3 regions of the Streptomyces sp. NPDC001020 genome follow, and region 1 is predicted to be linked to each of the others. Evidence: riboswitches for the same ligand, from Rfam matches in the RefSeq annotation. Region 1 holds a riboswitch; each other region holds the start of a gene.

What was found. A riboswitch is a leader RNA that binds a small molecule or an ion and turns the genes downstream of it on or off. The one in region 1 is predicted to bind thiamine pyrophosphate.
Positions count from the first base shown of each region.
Region 2: it holds a riboswitch for thiamine pyrophosphate, as region 1 does, so the genes downstream of both, thiD (bifunctional hydroxymethylpyrimidine kinase/phosphomethylpyrimidine kinase) here and thiO (glycine oxidase ThiO) in region 1, are expected to answer to the same signal.
Region 3: it holds a riboswitch for thiamine pyrophosphate, as region 1 does, so the genes downstream of both, thiO (glycine oxidase ThiO) here and thiO (glycine oxidase ThiO) in region 1, are expected to answer to the same signal.

Region 1 covers NZ_JBSFLQ010000059.1:8,531-12,916, reverse strand. The annotation lists partial or broken gene ACWDEX_RS34290 (FAD-dependent oxidoreductase) at 103-626, opposite strand; gene ACWDEX_RS34285 (hypothetical protein) at 659-1,009, opposite strand; TPP riboswitch at 1,064-1,176, shown strand; gene thiO (glycine oxidase ThiO) at 1,174-2,343, shown strand; partial or broken gene thiS (sulfur carrier protein ThiS) at 2,340-2,593, shown strand; partial or broken gene ACWDEX_RS34270 (thiazole synthase) at 2,597-3,154, shown strand; gene ACWDEX_RS34265 (DUF1330 domain-containing protein) at 3,327-3,629, shown strand; partial or broken gene ACWDEX_RS34260 (transposase) at 3,764-4,369, opposite strand.
Region 2 covers NZ_JBSFLQ010000034.1:10,001-14,386, reverse strand. The annotation lists gene ACWDEX_RS27590 (hypothetical protein) at 1-253, shown strand, start outside; gene bla (class A beta-lactamase) at 357-1,274, opposite strand; TPP riboswitch at 1,410-1,503, shown strand; gene thiD (bifunctional hydroxymethylpyrimidine kinase/phosphomethylpyrimidine kinase) at 1,495-2,298, shown strand; gene lexA (transcriptional repressor LexA) at 2,353-3,024, opposite strand; gene ACWDEX_RS27570 (antitoxin) at 3,299-3,502, shown strand; gene ACWDEX_RS27565 (pyridoxal phosphate-dependent decarboxylase family protein) at 3,577-4,386, opposite strand, start outside.
Region 3 covers NZ_JBSFLQ010000003.1:77,238-81,623, reverse strand. The annotation lists gene thiS (sulfur carrier protein ThiS) at 1-31, opposite strand, end outside; gene thiO (glycine oxidase ThiO) at 28-1,194, opposite strand; TPP riboswitch at 1,192-1,305, opposite strand; gene ACWDEX_RS03325 (NAD(P)/FAD-dependent oxidoreductase) at 1,473-2,699, shown strand; gene ACWDEX_RS03320 (Rv2175c family DNA-binding protein) at 2,819-3,184, shown strand; gene thiE (thiamine phosphate synthase) at 3,278-3,928, shown strand; gene metF (methylenetetrahydrofolate reductase [NAD(P)H]) at 4,086-4,386, shown strand, end outside.

The DNA of each region.
Region 1 (4,386 bases):
TCGATCATCCGCTCCGCGCTGCACCAGGCCGACGAGCGTGCCGCGGCCCCCGTACCGGGAAGGCCACCAACGCCGCCTTGTACGCCACCGCGATCCGGGTCAGCCCGCCTCCCGCGCGGCGGTGTCGGCACCGATCCAGCCGGCGCCGACGACCACGATGTCGTGCTGCCGGGCGAGCACGGGCCGCAGCCGCTCGGCGTGTCCAGGGTGCGCAGCAGGTGCACGCCGGGCACGCCCTCGGTGCCGGGCAGCCGGATCGGTTCGGCGCCGGTGGCGAGGACCAGGACGTCGTACGGGACGGGCCCGGCCTCGGTGTCCAGCTCGTGGTCGGCGGGGCGCACGCCCAGCGCCTCGCAACCGAGCCGCAGTTCGATGTCGAGCGAGTCGAAGTCGACGTCGAACGCGGAGCCCTCGGACGTGCCGAGCAGCACGGCCTTGGACCACGGCGGCCGGTCGTAGGGCTGATGGGGTTCGGCGCCGATGAGGGTCACGGTGCCCGTGAAGCCCTGTTCCCGCAGGGCGACGGCGGTCTGCACCCCGGCCATGCCCGCGCCGACGACGACCACGCGCCGCTCCTGCCCCGCGCCGCCGCGCGAGGTGCCTTCTTGCGCTGTCTGCTCGCTCACGCGCTCACCATGGACAACTGACAAATCGTCAGTCATCGGGCGTGCTGGGTGACCTGTTCCACAACACTCGTCCCGGTGCCCGCCTGCGACTCCCACCGCCAGGTCTCCTCCAGCCGCACCCGCCCGTCCGGAAGCTCCACGACGGTCGACACGCAGTGCCCGGAGGAGGTGGTCCCGTCCTGCTTGAGCTGCACGTACCGGAAGTCCAGCCGGTCGCCCTCGCGGGTGCCGACCAGGTGGCCGCGCACGACGTCGCCGCCCGCGTACTCGGCCCAGATCTCGCCGTCCTTCTCGTGGTACGCGAAACGCGTGCGGGTACCGACCTGACCTGGGGCTTGATCCGCCACAGGGGCGAGGGTCAGTCCGTCGAGCGATCGGGCCATGGACAGGGGCCTCCCTTACAAGAGCGGCGCTTCGCGGGCTAGGGTGGCCACCGTACAAGCACTCGCGGGAGCCCGGACGCACCGGGCTGAGAGGGAGGCTGGGCGGCCTCCGACCGTACGAACCTGATCCGGGTCATGCCGGCGAAGGGAGGGGCTGGACGCCCATGTCGTCTCGTACGTCCGATACGTCCGACGTCCTCGTCATCGGGGGCGGAATCATCGGCCTGGTCACGGCCTGGCGCGCCGCGCAACGCGGGCTCGCCACCGCCGTGGTGGACCCCGAGCCCGGCGGCGGGGCCGCGCGGGTCGCGGCGGGGATGCTGGCCGCGGTCACCGAACTGCACTACGGCGAGGAGACGTTGCTCGCCCTGAACCTGGAGTCCGCGCGCCGCTACCCGGACTTCGCGGCCGAACTGACCGAGCTGACCGGTCACGACCTCGGCTATCGCCGCTGCGGCACCCTGGCCGTCGCGCTCGACGCCCACGACCGCTCCCACCTGCGCGAACTGCACGCTCTTCAGCAGCGCTCCGGACTAGACTCGCAGTGGCTGTCCGGGCGGGAGTGCCGGCGCCTGGAGCCGATGCTCGCGCCCGGTGTGCGCGGCGGGCTGCGGGTCGACGGGGACCACCAGATCGACCCGAGGCGGCTGGCCTCGGCCCTGGTGGCCGCGTGCGAGCGGGCCGGGGTGGTCCTCCACCGGTGGTGGGTCGAGCGGCTCGACGTCGTACGGGACCGGGCCGCCGGTGTCACCACGACGGACGGCGTCGCGCTCACCGCGGGGCAGGTGGTGCTCGCGGGCGGGAGCCTGAGCGGGCGCCTCGCGGGCGTGCCCGAGCACCTGCTGCCTCCGGTGCGGCCGGTGAAGGGGCAGGTGCTGCGGCTGACCGTGCCGCGCCGGTACGCGCCGTTCCTCAGCCGTACCGTGCGGGCCGTGGTGCGCGGCAGCCAGGTCTACCTGGTGCCCCGGGAGAACGGCGAGCTGGTCGTCGGCGCCACCAGCGAGGAGCTGGGCTGGGACACGACGGTGACCGCGGGCGGCGTGTACGAGCTGCTGCGCGACGCCCACGAGCTGGTGCCCGGCATCACCGAGCTGCCCCTCACCGAGACCCGGGCCGGGCTGCGCCCCGGCTCCCCGGACAACGCGCCGCTGCTCGGCCCGTCCGGCCTGGACGGGCTGCTGCTGGCCACCGGGCACAACCGCAACGGGGTGCTGCTGACCCCGGTCACCGGGGACGTCATGGCGGAGCTGCTGACCGGCGGCGAACTGCCCCCGGAGGCCCGCCCGTTCACGCCCCGGCGCTTCGGCGCCGCACTCGTGGAGCAGCCCGCATGAACGACTCCTCAACCAACTCCGTCACCGGCCCCGCCGCCGCCTCCGTCGCCATCTCCGTCAACGGGGAGCGCCGCGAGGTCGCCGCGGGCACCGCGCTGGACGCCCTCGTGGGGTCGCTCACCGTGGCGTCCTCCGGGGTGGCGTGGCCGCCGCCGTCAACGAGACCGTCGTCCCGCGCACGCGGTGGGCGGCCACGGCCCTCGCCGAGGGCGACCGTGTCGAAGTCCTCACCGCCGTCCAAGGAGGCTGACCCATGGCCGACGATCCCTTCGTCCTCGGCGGTGTGCCCCTCGGCTCCCGGCTGATCATGGGCACGGGCGGCGCGCCGAGCCTGGACGTGCTGGAGCGGGCGCTGGTCGCCTCCGGCACCGAGCTGACCACGGTGACGATGCGCCGGGTCGATCCCGGGGTGCACGGCTCCGTGCTGTCCGTGCTGCAGAAGCTGGGCATCAGGGTGCTGCTGAACACGGCGGGCTGTTTCACGGCGGGTGAGGCCGTGGTGACCGCCCGGCCGGCCCGGGAGGCGCTCGACACCGACTTGGTCAAGCTGGAGGTCATCGCCGACGAGCGGACGCTGCTGCCGGACCCGGTGGAGCTGTTGGAGGCGGCGGAGACGCTGGTCGACGACGGTTTCACGGTGCTGCCGTACGCCAACGACGACCCGGTGCTCGCGCGGAAGCTGGAGGACGTGGGCTGTGCGGCGGTGATGCCGCTGGGCTCGCCGATCGGCTCCGGGCTCGGCATCCGCAACCCGCACAACTTCCAGTTGATCGTGGAGCACGCGCGCGTGCCGGTGATCCTGGACGCGGGGGGCCGTGCTGACGGGGGCGGGGCCGGCGGGCCGGCGCGGGGGGCGGATACTGGATCACGGTCCGCCCGGTGGTGATCCGTCGCCGTCCGTGGCGGCCGCCCGGGCGCCGCGTCGATCCCGCGCGTCCGAGGCCCTGTTCGCCCTGCTTCGCGCGGATCGACGAGGAGAGGCCATGCCCGCCCTGCTCATACTGAACTACGACGTGACCGACCCTCAGCGCCTGGACGCCTACCGCCGGGCCGCCGCCCCCGTCCTACTGGGCCCGGACGCGGGGAAACTGCTCGCGAGCACCGACCGGACCGTCCACCTGTCCGAGGGCGGGCGGCCGGCCGGCGGCACCCACACCGTCGTCCTGCGTTTCGCCGACGCCGAACAGGCCCGCGCCGTCTACGAGTCCGAGCAGTACCGGGAACTGCTGGAGGAGCGCCTCGGGGCCACCCGCCCGTTCACGGCGATGATCGTGCCCGCCCTCTGAGGCGGGGCCGCGGCGGCGCGCGGAGCCCCTGTGGGGGACCCGCGCGCCGCCGCGGCCGCGGGCCGTGCGCCGTAGGTGTTAGGGGACGCGGAAGCCAGTAAACTGCCGGCAGGCGGCGGCATCGCCGTTTTTCATCCGGCGTCCGCGACGACGAGGATGTCCGGGTCGCCGGTCTTCCATTGACGTGCGGTGATCAGCCGCTCGACCAGCTCACGCAACTGCCGGGCGGTGACGGTGGCGCTGTCGTCTCCGGGCGTCAGACGCAGCGCGTCCAGCGGTGCGGTCCACGAACTGCGTCCCGGTTCGAGCGCGCAGATGATCGAGTACGGCCGGCCCGGAACGGGAATGTGCTGGTCCTTGCCGCGTCCGTAGGTGTGGCAGAGGATCCGCTGCGGTGAGGTGTGGGCGTCGGGTCGCAGCCAGCAGGTGATGTCGATGGCCAGGACCAGTCGGCCGTCAGCGGCCCGAGGCAACGGCACCTCTGCCAGTGCCCGCTGCAGCCGACTGGTGTCGATGCGGCCATGAGCCACCGCCGCGTAGAGCCCGCCATGGCCCCGGCGGTGTTCGCCCACCAGCGACAGCTCGGCCAGTGACCTCACCGGGCCGTCCCCGCACAGGACAGCGTCGGCCAGCTCGAACAGCGCGTCCGAACGAGCGGTGAGGCAGGAGTAGAACTCGCCCCGGAAGCGTGACAGTTCCGCCAACGGCTCTCGCCGGACATCGTGATGCAGCAGACTCATCCCCACGGCCTTCGCGC
Region 2 (4,386 bases), on a different contig from region 1:
GGCTTCCGGCTGTGCGCTGAACATCACCGGCGGTACCGAGACGGGCCACGCCAGCGGCACCTACTCGCACTGGAACGGCTACAAGCTCGACTACGGGAAGAACACCTGCATCACCAGCTACATCAAGAACGGCTTCACCTACATCGGCCTGCGCGGCGACGGCGCGCCCCAGTACAAGTCGGGGTCGGGCAACATCTACGCCGACGAGGGCAACCACTGGGACGTCCTCTACTACAACTGCGGAGGCTGCTGACCCCACTGGCCGCGTACGTGCCTGTGTACAGCGACCCCGGCGGCGACCGTGCCCACGGCCGCCGCCGAGTACTCCGCACCACGCCGAACCGGGCGAGGCTCGGTCAGGTGAGATCCGAGACGACCCGCCTGGTGGCTTCGGCGATCAGGGACTCCCGGGGAGGAGTGTCGTATCCGGGTCGGTCGGACATGATGGCCACCACGAGCGGGGCGCCGCCGGGCGGCCACACGATGGCGATGTCGTTGGCCCGGCCGTAGTCCCCGGTGCCGGTCTTGTCGGCCACCGTCCATCCCCGGGGAAGCCCGGCCCGGATGCGCCGGGCGCCGGTGGTGTTGCGTTCGAGCCAGTCCTTGAGCTGGGCGCGTCTGTCCGCGCTCAGCGCGTCGCCGACCACCAGTCTGTGGTAGTCGGCGGCGATCGCCCGGGGAGTGGTGGTGTCGCGCGGGTCCCGCGGGCCGCGTCTGTTCAGCTCGGGCTCGTAGCCGTCCATCCGGCTGCGGGTGTCGCCGAGTCCGCGCAGGAAGGCGGTCAACTGCGGCGGACCGCCGATGTCGCGCACCAAGAGGTTGGCAGCCGTGCCGTCGCTGTATCGGATGGCGGCATCACACAGTTGCCCGATGGTCATGCCGGTCGCGATGTGGTCCTTGGTGATCGGCGAGATGGAGTTGACGTCGGCCTTGGTGTAGGTGACGTGCTTGTCCAGGTGGCTGAGTGGGTTTCGGTGCAGGACCGCCGCCGCGGCGAGTGTCTTGAAGGTGGAGCAGAACGCGAAACGCTCGTCGGCACGGTAGGTGACGGTGGCGCCGCTTCCGGTCGCCAGGGCGTACACGCCCAGACGGGCACCGTGCTTGCGTTCGAGCGCCGCGAACCGCCCATCATCCTGGGATGGGGAAGGGCGATGCCCCGCCATCGGGGTCACCCTGGACGCCGAGCGGTCACCTGCGCCGCATCCCGCCAGTGGCAGGAGAGCCGCGGCCACCAGTAGCGCGCGGCGGGACGGGACGGACTGTTCGAAGGACAAGCGGCGTCACCTGCTTTCGCTTGTCTGGACTCAACGCGATCACCTGCGCGAAGTTACGCACAACATCGACGGCCGCTCGGACCAGAGCCGCTCCGTGGTCGGCCGATCGACCACCTCTGATGCTCTGTTACCGTGGGGCGCGACGCGGGGTGCCCGAACACGGGCTGAGATCACACCCGTTGAACCTGATCTAGTTCGGACTAGCGAAGGGACGTCGTCGATGACTCCTGTTCCCAAGGTGCTGTCGATCGCCGGCACCGATCCCAGCGGTGGCGCGGGAATCCAGGGCGATCTGAAGACCTTCTCGGCCCTCGGCGGCTACGGCATGGCGGTGGTCACCGGGTTGGTCGCACAGACGACCACCGGCGTGCGCGAGATACTCACGGTGCCGGCGGCCTTCGTCCGCACCCAGTTGGACACGTTGCTGACCGACGTCCCCGCGGACGCGGTGAAGATCGGCATGCTGGGCGAGGCGTCGGTCGTCCACGCCGTGGCCGAGGCACTGGACCGGTTCGCCCCTGCGTACGTGGTGCTCGACCCGGTCATGGTGGCCAAGAGTGGCGACCGACTGCTGGCAGCGGACGCGGTGGCCGCGTTGCGTGACGTACTCGTCCCCCGTGCCGACCTGATCACGCCGAACCTGCCCGAGGCCGCGGACCTGCTGGGCGCCCGGCAGGCCACCAGCGTCGCGGAGATGCACGAACAGGTACGACGGCTGCACGCCCTCGGGGCCCGGCGAGTGCTGTTGAAAGGCGGCCATCTCGACGACGGCACCTGTGTGGACGTACTCAGCACCGGCGAAGGCCCCGTCGAGATCGCCGCGCCGCGGGTCGCGACCCGCCACACTCACGGCACCGGCTGCACCCTGTCCTCGGCGATCGCGGCGCTGCGGCCGCGCCGTTCGGACTGGCTCACAGCCGCCCGGGAGGCCAAGGACTACCTGACCGGCGCCCTGCGAGCCGCCGACATGCTGCATGTCGGGCACGGTCACGGGCCGGTCCACCACTTCCACGCGCTCTGGTGAGACCAGGAGCGCGAAGGCCACGACGCACCGCCGCCCACGAGAACCCTGCACGACTCAAAGCAGCCGCAGCACGCTCACGACCTTGCCGAGGATCTGCGCCTGGTCGCCGGGGATCGGCTCGTAGGCCGGATTGTGAGGCATGAGCCACACCTGCCCGTCCCGTCGGCGCAGTTGCTTGACGGTGGCCTCGTCGTCGAGGAGCGCGGCGACGATATCGCCGTGGTCTGCGCTGTCCTGGCGGCGCACCGTGACGATGTCACCGTCACAGATCGCCGCGTCGACCATGCTGTCACCGGACACGGTGAGGGCGAACAGATCGCCCTCACCGACCAGTTGGCGTGGCAGCGGATAGACGTCCTCGACCATCTCCTCGGCGAGCAGGGGCGCGCCGGCGGCGATCCGTCCCACCAGTGGCACTTCCACCGGAGGCTCGGCTCTTGCGTCCAGATCGGGGGCCCAGGAAGGACGCACCTGGTAGGCGCGCGGCCGGTTGGGGTCGCGGTACAGGATCCCCTTGCGCTCGAGGACCATCAACTGGTGCGCGACCGAGGAGGTACTCGCCAGGTTCACGGCCCGCCCGATCTCCCGCATCGACGGTGGATAGCCCTGCCGCTCGACCGTGTCCGTGATGAACCGGACGATATTCTCCTGACGGGGTGTCAGCTTGCCTTCCACGGCTCCGCTGCCCGGCGGCCGCCCTCGGCGTACTGGCGGGCTGCTCTCCATCCTCGGCACCTCCGTACAAGATCTCGCGGAAATTGACCCTATCCCGCCTTCCCCGCAAGTGGAACACACTCCTTCGGACCACCAGTCCAACCGGCTTCAAGCGTGCCGACCCGGCGGTCGGCTTTCCTCTACCGTGCACACCATGCGCTGTTTCTTGTCCGCCACACACGCATGGGATCATGTTCCAGTGCCTTGGCACCTGGCTCGATCGGTAGAGCCGCCGCTTGGCCTGGAAACCGGTGCGCAGACCGCATCGCCGAAGGAGGACAGCCTGATGTTCGATGCTCTGAAGAACCTCAAGAACAAGGCGGAAGAGCTCGCCGAAACCCACGGTGAGACCATCAGCCAGGGGCTGGCGAAGGTCGGCGACCTCATCGACGACAAGACCGACCGCAAGTACAGCGACAAGATCGACACTGGTGTGGAGAAGGCCCAGGGCTTCGTCGAACGAATGGGTGAGAAGAAGACGTCGGACTGACCCGGCCACGTCCGTTGATCCGGCGGCGAGTCACAACGCGCACCGGAAATCGGGCAGTCGACGCGGGCTCGTGCTCATGGCCTCCCCAGAGCGTTGCGCAGTGCCGCGACGACGCGACGGGTGTCCGCCTCGGTGGTACGCCAGTTGCTGAACGCGGCGCGCAACGCGGGCAAGCCCTCGTGGATGGTGGGGGTGAGGAAGACCTCGTCGGCCAGCCGGTCGGCGAGCGCGGCAAGACGATCCGGGGTGGGATTGTCGGCGAGGGTGAAGCAGACCACGTTGAGGCGGACCGGTGCGAGGAGCCGCAGGGACGGCATGGTGTCGATGGCGTCGCCCAGGGCGCGGGCGCAGGCGATGCAGCGTTCGACGATCTCACGATGGCCCTCACGTCCGTAGGCGCGCAGGGTGAACCAGGCGGCCAGCGCCCGCAGGCGGTGGGAGTTCTCCGGGGTGAGGTGCACCGTGTCGGGGGTGTCGCCGAGCGGGCCGAGGTAAGCAGCCGCGTTCCGGAAGACAGCCGTCTGTAGATCGCGGCGGCGGGTGAACTGCACCGCGCTGTCGTAGGGCACGTTCAGCCACTTGTGCAGATCGACACAGATCGAGTCGGCCAGGTCGAGTCCGGCGACCAGGTGCGCGTGTTCCGGGGAGAGTGCGGCGAAGGCGCCGAAGGCCGCGTCCACGTGCAGCCAGAAGTCGTGACGGTTCCGCAATTCGGCCAGTGCGCGCAGATCGTCGAAGTCGACCGTGTTGACTGTGCCGGCGTTGGCCACCACGACGCAGGGGCCGTCCGCCTGTCGCAGCGCGTCTTCGAGCGCGGCGGGGTCGACCGCCTCCCGCCCGGGGAGCGTGTCCACCGGGACCAGGGCGCTGCGCCCCAGGCCCAG
Region 3 (4,386 bases), on a different contig from region 1:
GCCGGGGCTCCCCGTTGACCGAGATGTTCATACGGGCTGCTCCGTGGGTGCTGCGGCGGTGAAGCGCCTGGGGGTGAAGGGGCGGGCCTCGGCGGGGAGCTCGCCGGTGGTCAGGGCGTGCGCCAGGACATCGCCGGTGATCGGGGTGAGCAGGACGCCGTTGCGGTGGTGCCCGGTGGCCAGCAGCAGACCCTCCAGCTCCGTCGGGCCGAGCAGCGGCGCGTTGTCGGGGGAGCCGGGCCGCAGTCCCGCACGGGTCTCGGTGAGCGGCAGCTCGGTGATCCCGGGGACCAGCTCGTGCGCGTCCCGCAGCAGCTCGTACACGCCGCCCGCGGTGACCGTGGTGTCCCAGCCCAGCTCCTCGCTGGTCGCGCCGACGACCAGCTCACCGCTCTCCCGCGGCACCAGGTAGACCTGACTGCCGCGGACCACGGCGCGCACGGTACGGCTCAGGAACGGCGCCTGCCGCTTCGGCACGGTCAGCCGCAGTACCTGGCCCTTCACAGGGCGCACGGGCGGCAGGACATCGTCCGGGACTCCCGCGAGCCGCCCGCTGAGACTGCCCGCGGCGAGGACGACCCGTCCCGCGGCGAGGTCGGCGCCGTCGGCGGTCCTGACCCCGGCAGCCCGCTCCCGCGCCACCGACAGCCGCTCTGCCCACACCCGGTGGAAGACCACTTCCGCACGCTCGCAGGCCGTCACCAGGGCCCCGGCGAGACGGCGCGGATCGATCTGGTGATCGCCGTCGGCCCTGAGTCCCCCGCTCACGCCCGGCGCGAGCATCGGCTCCAGGCGGCGGCACTCGCGCCCGTTCAGCCACTCCGACTCCAGGCCCGACCGCTGCCGCAGGGCGTGCAGCTCGCGCAGATGGGCGCGGTCGTCGGCGTCGAGCGCGACAGTGAGCGTGCCGCACCTGCGGTAGCCGAGGTCCTGGCCGGTGGCCTCGGTCAGCTCCGCGGCGAAGTCCGGATAGCGGCGCGCGGACGCCAGAGTGAGGCCGAGCAGGGTCTGCTCGCCGTGGGACAGCTCGCTGACGGCGGCGAGCATCCCGGCGGCCACCAGGGCTGCCCCGCCGCCCGGCTCGGGGTCCACGACGGCTGTGGCGAATCCGTGTTGCGCGGCGCGCCAGGCCGTCACCAGGCCTATGATCCCGCCCCCGACGACGAGGACGTCGGATGTACGTGGAGACGACATGGGCGTCCAGCCCCTCCCTTCGCCGGCATGACCCGGATCAGGTTCGTACGGTCGGAGGCCGTCCCAGCCTCCCTCTCAGCCCGGTGCGTCCGGGCTCCCGCGAGTGCTTGTACGGTGGCCACCCTAGACCCACCGACGGTCAGGCCTTCGCCCCCCCGTCACGTACGAGGCCCAGGCCACCGGGGGAGCCGCGGACGTGCGCAGGGGGCGAGTGTTGTGGAACAGGTCACTCAGCACGCCCCCTGACTGACGGGTTGTCAGTTGTCTAAGGTGATCAGGTGAGCGAGCAGACGCAGGCACGGGGCGGATCGGCACGGCGCGTCGTCGTCGTGGGCGCGGGCATGGCCGGGGTACAGACCGCGGTCGCCCTGCGGGAACAGGGGTTCACCGGCAGCGTGACGCTGATCGGCGCGGAGCCGCACCAGCCGTACGACAGGCCGCCGCTGTCCAAGGCCGTGCTGCTCGGCAAGGCCGAGGGCTCCGCCTTCGACGTCGACTTCGAGGCCCTGGACATCGAGCTCCGGCTGGGCTGCGAGGCGCTCGGCGTGCGTCCCGACGACCACGAACTGGACACCGCCGAGGGCCCTGTCCCGTACGACGTCCTGGTCCTCGCGACGGGGGCGGAGCCGATCCGGCTGCCGGGCGCGGAAGGCGTCCCCGGTGTGCATCTGCTGCGCACGTTGGACGACGCCGAGCGGCTGCGGCCGGTCCTCGCCGAGCAGCACGACATCGTGGTGGTGGGCGCGGGATGGATCGGCGCCGAGTTCGCCACCGCCGCACGCGAGGCAGGCTGCGCGGTGACCGTGGTGGAGGCCGCGGACCGGCCGCTCGCTGGGGCGCTGCCCGCGGAAGTGGCCGCGCCGATGGCGGCCTGGTACGCGGACAGCGGGACGGATCTGCGCACCCACGCACGCGTGGAACGCGTCGAGACGGGAGCCGTGGTGCTCGACGACGGCTCGCGGGTGCCCGCGGGCGCGGTGGTCGTGGGTATCGGAGCGCGTCCGGCCACGGCGTGGCTCGCCGGTTCCGGTGTCGCGCTCGGCGACCACGGCGAGGTCCTGGCGGACGAGTATCTGCGCACGTCGGTGCCGGACGTGTACGCGGTCGGGGACTGCACGTCCTTCCCGTCGGGGCGTTACGAGGAACGCCTGCTGGTCCACCACTGGGACAACGCCCTCCAGGGCCCGCGCACGGTGGCCGCGAACATCATCGGAGAAGTGCCGGCGGCGTACGACCCGGTGCCCTACTTCTGGTCGGAGCAGTTCGGCCGCTTCGTCCAGTACGTGGGCCACCACACCTCCGCGGACACCATGGTGTGGCGGGGTGCCCCGGAAGGAGCGTCCTGGACGGTGTGCTGGCTGCGCTCCGGCCGTCTGGTGGCCCTCCTGGCGGTGGGCAGGCCCAGGGACCTGGCCCAGGGCCGCCGCCTGATCGAAGCGGGCGCCACCATGGACCCGGAGCGACTGCCGGACCCCTCCCGCCCCCTGAAGGAGGCGACGGCGTAGCCGCTGCTCCACCGGCGACAGCCCCGCCCTGGGTGGGCGACACCCCCTACCGGGGCAACTGGCACCCCGCCGGAGGCGCTCAGCTTCCGACTGTCAGTCCGGGATGGCACCCTTGTCCCGTGACCGAGATTGACGCAAAGATCGATGCTCTCGTCCCCGCCTGGCTCAACCTCCCCGAGATCGCCGAAGCGCTCGACGTCGAGGTGACCCGCGTGCGGCAGTTGGTCAAGGAGGGCCAGCTCATCGCCGTACGCCGTGGCGAGAACCGGGCGCTGCACGTCCCCGCCGCCTTCATCGACGGGGACAAGGTCGTCAGGGGCCTGACCGGCACCCTGACGCTGCTGCGGGACGACGGCTTCACGGACGAAGAGATGCTGGAGTGGCTCTTCACCCCCGACCCGACCCTGCCCGGAACCCCCGCCCAGGCCCTCAGTGAGAATCGCGGCACGGAGGTGAAGCGTCGCGCGCAGGCGCTCGCCGTCTGATCAGATCCGATTACGACCGTCCGGCGTACGGGCCGCGGCCCGGGCTGTCCGCGCCCGCCGTGGCCCGTACGCCACCGACAACGGGGGACCACCGTGCCCAACACCCGCCGCACCGCCCTCCTGGCCGACGCACGCGTCTACCTGTGCACGGACGCCCGTAGGCGCCAGGGCGACCTCGCCGAGTTCCTCGACGCGGTCCTTGCCGGCGGGGTCGACATCGTGCAACTGCGCGACAAGGGCATGGAGGCCGCCGAGGAGCTGGACCACCTTCAGGTCCTCGCCGACGCCTGCGCACGCCACGGCAAGCTGCTGGCGGTGAACGACCGCGCGGACGTCGCCCACGCCGCAGCGTCCGACGTCCTGCACCTGGGCCAGGGCGACCTCCCGGTCCCCGCGGCCCGCGCCGTCCTCGGCGGTGACGTCCTGATAGGCCGCTCCACGCACTCCGAGGCGGAAGCCGAGGCGGCCGCTGTCCAGGAGGGTGTGGACTACTTCTGCACGGGCCCCTGCTGGCCAACCCCCACCAAACCCGGCCGCCCGGCCCCGGGCCTGGGCCTGGTCCGCCACACCGCCGCTCTGGGCACTGACCGCCCCTGGTTCGCCATCGGCGGTATCGACCTCGGCAACCTGGACGAGGTCCTTGAGGCCGGCGCCCGCCGCGTGGTCGTCGTACGCGCGATCACCGAGGCGGACGATCCCGGTGCGGCTGCGGCGGAGCTCGCCAAGCGGGTGCGCGCGGTGTGACAGGGCTCGTTACCGTGAGGTGCGCCCCCTGTGCGCTCGGTAGGCCACGGTGAGTTGTTGCCGCCCCGGTGTCCGATAGATGGACAACTGGAAGACAATTCGGACGAATCATCCCCGTCTGGTTGGGTGACCGGCACCCCCTGGCTAACCTGCGACTATGGCCCTCGGAACCGCATCCACCAGGACTGATCGAGCACGTACGGTGCGCGACATCCTCGCCTCCGGCAAGACGACGTACTCCTTCGAGTTCTCGGCGCCGAAGACCCCCAAGGGTGAGCGGAACCTGTGGAGCGCGCTCAGAAGGGTCGAGGCGGTCGCCCCTGACTTCGTCTCCGTGACCTACGGTGCGGGCGGCTCCACGAGGGCCGGCACGGTCAAGGAGACCGAGCAGATCGTCGCCGACACGACGCTCACGCCGGTCGCCCACCTCACCGCGGTCGACCACTCCGTCGCGGAGC